Regions from separate parts of the Mesorhizobium sp. B3-1-7 genome, predicted to be linked through region 1. Evidence: predicted binding sites of a transcription regulator. Region 1 holds the regulator's gene; the other holds the start of a gene.
What was found. The regulator LexA, encoded in region 1, represses DNA repair genes until DNA is damaged. The targets are predictions, from matches to a motif close to TGTTCNNNNTGTGTTCNG.

Region 2: a site for LexA is predicted at 2,374-2,391, ahead of FJ417_RS32000 (PA0069 family radical SAM protein). Genes of this name have one in related genera too.

The regions. Positions count from the first base shown of each region.
Region 1 covers NZ_VFTL01000005.1:80,772-84,778, forward strand. The annotation lists gene kynU (kynureninase) at 1-645, opposite strand, end outside; gene lexA (transcriptional repressor LexA) at 1,095-1,829, shown strand; gene FJ417_RS05725 (ComEC/Rec2 family competence protein) at 1,870-4,007, opposite strand, start outside.
Region 2 covers NZ_VFTL01000061.1:16,680-20,686, reverse strand. The annotation lists gene FJ417_RS32020 (4-(cytidine 5'-diphospho)-2-C-methyl-D-erythritol kinase) at 1-659, shown strand, start outside; gene moaB (molybdenum cofactor biosynthesis protein B) at 646-1,203, shown strand; gene FJ417_RS32010 (hypothetical protein) at 1,328-1,918, shown strand; gene FJ417_RS32005 (glycosyltransferase) at 1,813-2,316, opposite strand; gene FJ417_RS32000 (PA0069 family radical SAM protein) at 2,466-3,620, shown strand; gene FJ417_RS31995 (ribonuclease HII) at 3,818-4,007, shown strand, end outside.

The DNA of each region.
Region 1 (4,007 bases):
TGCCCTGTCAAGTTCTACCGGCATGGCGCCCGCGCTGTGGCAGAGATCCCATACGATCAGCGCACCGGCGTCATGCGCCATGCGCGTAAGCGCCGCCATGTCGCGCAACTCGCCGGATTTGTAATTGACGTGGTTGACCAACACCACCGCCACGCGTTCGTCGATCAGTTCCTCGATGCTCGGCGCGTCCACGCCAGCCAGGCGCAGGACAGTGTTCTTTCCGGTCGAGGTCACCCCTTCGGCCATATAGATATCGGTCGGAAAACTGTCGCCCTCGGCAACGATCACGGTTCGGTCCGGCCGCATCGCCATCGCCGCGTGCAGCACTTTGTAGATGTTGATCGACGTGGTGTCGCAGACCACGGTCTGGCCCGGCGCCGCGCCGATCAGGCGTCCGAGCCGGTCGCCCAGCTCGACCGGCATGTCGAACCATCCATCCTTGTTCCAGGCACGAATGAGGTCATGCGCCCACTCCTCGGCAGCTGCCTTGCGCAACTCGTCGAATGCGGCGTGCGAGGCCGCTCCCAACGAATTCCCGTCGAGGTAGATCACCCCCTCCGGCAGGACAAAGCGATCGCGCAGGGCGCGCAGCGGATCCGCTGCATCCATCGCCTCGGTCTCGGCGAGATCAGGAATTCCCCCCATCATGCTGCCGCCTCCATTTCGGCATGGCGCCTCTCACGGCTGGCCAAGGACGGTTGTCTCACCACCGTCCGTGCCACGGCAAGAACCTTCTGCGCTATGTTAGCTGGTCCATAGACGGCGAAGACCATGGATCGGAATCATTGCCGAAGTTGGCATTTTGGGTCCGTTTCGTTCACGGTGAAGCACGTTCGCGCAAGAGCCGAAGCAATCCCGCCCGCGCCTTTGTGATGGTGTTGGACCGCGCTTCAGCTTAAGGAGGGCCGCATAATCGAGCGGAATCAATGACACCGCTGACCTGACTCGGCCAGGTATCCCTTGGATGCAACATTGTTTCCGAAGCCTCAACAAATTCACTAAACTTTAAACGGTTGCGGAACACAACTGGAACAGATAGTGTTTGTTCTGGGTTTGTTTTTCTGATTCCGGTTTCAGAACCCAAGGGGGCCGCCATGCTGACGCGCAAACAACATGAACTGCTGATGTTCATCCATGAACGCCTCAAGGAGAGCGGGATTCCGCCGTCTTTCGACGAGATGAAGGAAGCGCTCGATCTGGCCTCCAAATCGGGCATCCATCGGCTGATCACGGCGCTGGAAGAACGCGGCTTCATTCGCCGGCTGCCGAACCGGGCGCGCGCGCTTGAAGTGCTGCGGCTGCCCGACTCGATCGCGCCTGGCCTGAATGCCGCGAGAAAGTTTTCGCCGAGCGTCATCCAGGGCGGCCAGGGCAATCTTGGCCGCCAGGTCAAGCCGGCGGCGCCCTCTCGCACGCCGACACCCAGCAATGACGACGACGCTGTTTCGGCCGTGTCCATTCCGGTGATGGGCCGCATCGCCGCCGGCGTGCCGATAGACGCTATCCAGCACCAGACGCATTCGATCTCGGTGCCGCCGGACATGATCATGGGCGGCGAGCATTACGCGTTGGAGGTCAAGGGCGACTCGATGATCGAGGCCGGCATCTTCGACGGCGATACCGTCATCATCCGCAATGCCAACACGGCAAGCCCGGGTGAGATCGTGGTGGCGCTGGTCGACGATGAGGAGGCGACCCTGAAGCGTTTCCGCCGCAAGGGTGCCTCGATCGCGCTCGAAGCCGCCAACCCGGCGTATGAGACCCGTATCTTCGGACCGGACCGGGTCAAGGTTCAGGGTAAGCTCGTCGGACTCATCCGCCGTTACTGAGCAGAACCGCGCGGCGGTCTTCGCCGGAACTGCGTGCCACCTATTCTGTAGGCTGCGGCGCGACCGCCGGCTTTTCCGGTCGTTGATAGGGCGGCAGCCCCCTCGCCTCACGCGCGTATTTCCGCTGCTCGTGCCAGGGTCGGTACGGTTCTTCGACCGCGTAGCGAACGATTGGCCGCGCGGTTGCCGATTGCGGATCGAAGAAGATGGCGGCGCTGCCGTCGCGTGCCAGTTGCCGCTTGGTGACGACAAGCACGCGCGGATCGCGGCATGGGTTGTAGGCCGTGGCGTCGTCGATGACGATGAGGTCGGCGAAACCGCAAGCAGGCCGGGCGCTGGCGCGATTCTCGGTGAGCGCGACGATGGCGCCGGAAGGATGCCGGCCGATGCAGAGGTCGCCGATGCAGTAGAAGGGCGAGCCGGGCGGCAGGTCGACGGGATCGGCGATGTCGAGGGCGTCTTTAGCGAACGTCTCCGGCGGTACGATTTCCTCGGCTTTCAGCGCCCGTTTCCAGTTGTCCGTGGTGAACTCGTTGGAGCGCGTGCGGTTGATGGCAAGCTCGCCGCCGCCGATCGGCATCGCCACCAGATGCGCGTCCTCCGAGACAAGCACATCCGGGGCGCGGACATGCGGAATGGCCAGCAGCGCGGCGAGCGCGAAGGGTACGGCGGCAAGCCTCAGCCAGGTGGTGGCCATCGTCGCGATGACCAGCGCGACCGTCGCCAGCAGCACCGACTGGATCGAGATCAGCCCGACGGCGTCGACCGGTGAGCGCTCGGAGATCCACGCCGAAATGGCGATCATCGCCGTCAGGCCCTTGCCCATCACATAAAGGAATGGGCCGTCGAAGCCGAAGGGCATGGCCAGCGCGCTCAACACGGCAAACGGCATGACGATCAGTGAGACGATCGGCATGACCGCCAGATTGGCCAGCAGGCTGAGCGGCGACACCCGCTGGAAGTGCCAGATCGCAAACAACAATGTCGCGCTGCCCGCGATGAGCGATGTCACGGCGGCACCACCCACTCCGATCGCCAGTTTTCGCGATAGGAAGCCGAGGAACGAACGCTTTGCCGGCGGCGCGGTCGTTTTGCCGGCGCGATAGTCGGCAAAACCGGCATAGGCGCCGACCAGCGCGGCGGTGGCGGCGAAGGACATCTGGAAGCTTGGGCCGACCACTTCGTGCGGCGAGACAAGGATAACGGCGATGGCCGAGATCGCCAGGTTGCGCATGGTGAGCGCCGCGCGGTCGAAGAGCACGGCGGCAAGCATCACGGCCAGCATGATGAAACTCCGCTCGGCCGCCACCACGATGCCGGAGATCACGAGGTAGGCGGCGATCGAGAGCAGCGCGATTCCAGCGGCATATTTCTTCACCGGTCGGCGCGACGAGAAATCCGGAAACAGCGCGAAGGCGCCGCGCAAAAGGACCATGATCGTGCCGGCGACCAGCGCCATATGCAGGCCGGAGATCGAAATGATGTGGTAGATGCCGGTCCGTCGCATCGACTCGTTGATCGCCTCCGGAATGCCGGCACGAACGCCGACGATCAGTGCCGCTGCGATCTCGCCTTCGGATCCGCCGATGGCGCTCCTGATGTGATCGGCGATCCCTTCGCGCGCGTTTTCCACCGCCGATGCGATGCGGGCGCCAAAGGGCGCCTCCACCGGCGCAATCAGCTTTGGATCACCCAGGAAAAAGCCGCTGCCGCCAATGCCGGCAAAATAGCTGTCGAAGGAAAAGTCGTAGCTGTCCGGCCGAACCGGACCTGTCGGCGGCAGCAGCTTGGCATAGCCGGTCAGCATCGACCCGGCTGTCATGCCGGACGGGATCCTGCGGGCCGACAACCTGACGCGGTCCGGCGCGTAGCGCAGCTTCGGATGTTCCGTGGAAATCAGGTCGATGGTCAGCCGGACACGGCCATTGGCCATCGCCTCGGCGGTGACGAGGCGGCCCGTCAGCCGTGTCTGGATTTCCGAACCCAGCATCGGGGTTGCCATCCGCCAGGTCTCGACCTTGGCCGCGAGAAAGCCCAAGGCGCAGAAAAACGCCGCCATGAAGACAAGGTGCGTTCTGTGCCGGGAATGTGAGACCGCCGCGCAGACTGCCATCAGGGCCACTGCCGCAAGCGGCCTGTAGAGATCCGGCTCGACGCTCAGCGAGAAGTAATAGATGA
Region 2 (4,007 bases), on a different contig from region 1:
ATGCCTTGCGCCGGGAAGCCGGCGCGCAGCATGCGCCGCCGGTTGCCATCAAGCTGGAGAAGAACCTGCCGATCGCGTCCGGCGTCGGCGGCGGCTCCAGCGACGCGGCGGCGGCGCTCAACAGCCTTGCGCGGCTCTGGAAGCTCGATATCGACGACATTTCGCTGGCGCGGATCGGGCTTTCGCTCGGCGCCGACCTGCCGATGTGCCTGAAGTCAAAACCGCTGGTCGCGCGCGGCATCGGCGACGACCTGTCGCCGCTGCCTGCGTTTCCGGCGCTTGGCTTGGTCCTGGTTAATCCGAGCGTCGCCGTCTTGACGCCGGACGTGTTCAAGGCGCTGTCCAGCCGCGACAACGAGACGCTGCCGCCGCTGCCGAAGCGCCTCGACTTCCACGCCGTCCGCAACTGGCTGGAGACGACGCGCAACGATCTCGAGGCACCTGCCCGCTCGATCCAGCCGGCGATCGGCGAGGCGCTGAAGGCGCTCAAGCGCGCCGACGCAGCTTTCGTGCGCATGTCCGGCTCGGGCGCCACGTGTTTCGGCCTGTTCGAGACCGGCAATGTCGCCAAGCGCGCGGCGATCGAGATCCGCGCGCGCCATCCCGACTGGTTCGTCGCCGCGACGCGCAGCATGGAGGTGACCGATGGCGAAGCTTGACGAGAGCCGGCCCTTCATTCCGGTGCGCATCGCCGTGCTGACGGTTTCCGATACGCGCAGCCTTGCCGACGACAAGTCCGGCCAGACGCTGGCCGACCGCATCACGGAAGCCGGCCATACGCTTGCCGCCCGCGACATCGTCACCGACGACAGCGAGAAGATCCGCGACAAGGTTCTCGGCTGGTCGAAGGACGAAAACATCGATGTCGTCATCACCACCGGCGGCACCGGCTTCACCGGCCGCGACGTGACGCCGGAAGCGCTGGAGCCGATTTTCGAAAAGCGCATGGACGGCTTTTCGGAAGTCTTCCACCGCATCTCCTATGACAAGATCGGCACCTCGACGATCCAGAGCCGGGCGACCGGCGGCGTCGTCAACGCCACCTTCGTGTTCGTGCTGCCGGGCTCGCCCGGCGCCTGCAAGGATGCCTGGGACGGCATCATCAAGGCGCAGCTCGACTACCGGCACATGCCCTGCAACTTCGTCGAGATCATGCCGCGGCTGGACGAGCATCTCAGGCGCGGCGGCAAGACCGGTGCATAACTAAAGGCAAAACATCCCGACCGGCATCCGGTTTGCAGGCGGAATGGCGCTCTCGCCTACGAGCAGCCATTCCGAAGCCACGACCGGCAAAGTACCTTGTGCTGCGAACAAGGGACAATCTGCCATGACCGTTCACAGCGGCGGATGCCATTGCGGCAACATCCGCCTGAACTTCTCCACCGCGCTCGATCCGGCCGGACTGGAAATTCGCGCCTGCCAGTGCTCGTTCTGCACCCGGCATGGCTCGCGCGCGGCCGCCGATCCGAACGGACGCCTGAGCATCTCAGTCGAAGACAGGGTACGGCTGCAGGTCTACCGCTTCGGCCTGCGCACCGCCGACTATCTCGTCTGCCGCGAGTGCGGCGTCTATGTCGCGGCAATCGCCGGCGAGGGTGACGATGCGAGAGCGATCGTCATCGTCAACGCGCTTGACGATCACGAGTTGTTCTCCCGCCAGCCGGTCGCCGTTCGGTTCGATGCCGAAACGCGCGAGCAGCGTGTCGCCAGGCGCCGCAGGGCCTGGATGCCCGTCGAAATCAGAGGGACCTGGATGCGCAGGGACAGCGCTTCTTCCTTCTCCCACAACAAGGGTAGAAGGGAGAGCCTGCATCACTTCGGCGGAGCCACCCAGATTTCGGCGTTCAGCCTTCTGGCGGCAAGGCCGCGCGCCAGGGCCTCGGCGCCGCGCGCGCTCTTTGCCAGGACCGAGGCCTGATGCTTGCTGATGACAAGACCCTCGGCCAGCGCGCGGTTGCCCGAAAAGACGCGGGCCAGGAAAGGCGCGCGGCCGGCCCGGGCGCGTGAAAACCGCGCCGGCATGGTTTGCTTCGCCGCGTGCGCCACCACCTCGTCGATCCATCCCTCGGCAAGCCGCGCGCCGGGTTCCAGAAAAAGCAGCCAATCGCCCTTCGCCTGGCCGATGCCGGCGCCGATCCCGCCGGTCACATAATGGCAGCCGGCATGTTCGGCCACCCGATGCGTCTGGTCGGTCGAGCCCTGATCACAGACGACCACGTCGCGCACCACGCCCTCGACCGCGCCGCCGACCAGCGAGGCGAGCGTGCGAGCAAGACCCTCTTCGTCGTTGCGGGTTTCGATGAGAACGCTGAGCATCCTTAGCCGAATAGCGGAAAGCCGCGACTTGCGCCAGTTACAGCTTTTCGTCGAAAAAGTTCTTGCTTTGTTCTCTTCGGTAAAATAGGAATAGTTTCATGAACAGAGCGATTCGACAGCCTGCCGACAGTCCCTGGGAGAGGGCGAAAATGGAACAGATCGTGCGTGCCGACATTGCTGCTTTCGGAGCAGGCAGAGCCGAGATGGCCAATGCAATGATCGAACAGAGCGGCATGCGCGTGCGGCCCGACCGCAATCGCGGCCGTTCGGCCGGCATCAACCCGTCGGGCCGGTTCGAGCCGGTCAGCCGGCATGTGTTCGACGACGGCTGGAACTCGCTGGAGGAACTGCCGCCGTTCAAGACGGAAGTGCAGGTCGAGAAGCCGCGCACGATCATCACCCGCAACGAGTCGCCGGACATCTCTTTCGACCGTTCGATCAACCCCTATCGCGGCTGCGAGCATGGCTGCGTCTACTGCTTCGCCAGGCCGACGCATGCCTTCATGGGCCTGTCGCCGGGGCTCGATTTCGAATCGAAGCTGTTCGCCAAGCCGGATGCCGCGCGCATGCTGGACAGGGAATTATCGAAACCGGGCTACCAGCCGCGCACGATCGCCATCGGCACCAACACCGATCCCTACCAGCCGATCGAGAAGCAATACCGCATCATGCGCGAGATCCTGGAAGTGCTGGAGGCGCGCGGCCATCCGGTCGGCATCGTCACCAAGTCGGCGCTGGTGACGCGCGACATCGACATCCTGTCGCGCATGGCCGAGCGCGGCCTTGCCAAGGTGGCGTTGTCGGTGACGACGCTTGACCGCATGCTGGCGAGAACCATGGAACCACGCGCGTCGACGCCGACGAAACGGCTGGAGGCGATCAGGCAGCTTTCGGATGCCGGCATTCCGGCATCGGTGATGGTGGCGCCGATCGTTCCGGGCCTCAACGATCCGGAGATGGAACGCATCCTCGATTCGGCCAGAGCCGCCGGTGCAAGGGAGGCGGGATACGTCATCCTGCGCCTGCCGCTCGAAGTGGCGCCGATCTTCAAGGATTGGCTGCTGCGCCACTATCCCGACCGCTACCGGCATGTGATGTCGCTGATCCGCTCGATGCGCGACGGCAAGGATTACGATTCCGAATGGGGCAAGCGCATGAAGGGCGCCGGTCCCTATGCCTGGCAGATCGGCCGGCGTTTCGAGATCGCCGCCAAGCGGCTCGGCCTCAATGTCGAGCGGCGGCAGCTTCGCACCGACCAATTCGTCGCAGGTTCGGGCGCCGGCGAACAACTGATGCTGCTTTAACCTCAGTGCCGGCCATGACGGGCCGGCGCTAAGCAATTCCAGGCCAAGCGATTTTCCGTTTGGAATTGCAGTCCTTTTGAAGAATCCCGTCCGGCCATTGTCCCCCCGGCCGCGAGACGGTGCCTTCCCGGTCCGACGCCCCATCCGACCCGGAAGGACTTGCGGAGAATCGGAGCCGATGCGAACCTCGCCGCACCATGGCTCGCGCGCGTTCCGATTCTCCGCTTCTCTTTGAAATGGTCGAGAAGCCCGACTTCTCGATCGAGACGAAGGCGATGGCCGACGGGCTGTGGCCAGTCGCCGGCATGGACGAGGCAGGGCGCGGTCCGCTCGCCGGACCGGTGGTGGCCGCCGCGGTGGTGCTCAACCCCGCCAATATCCCGGAAG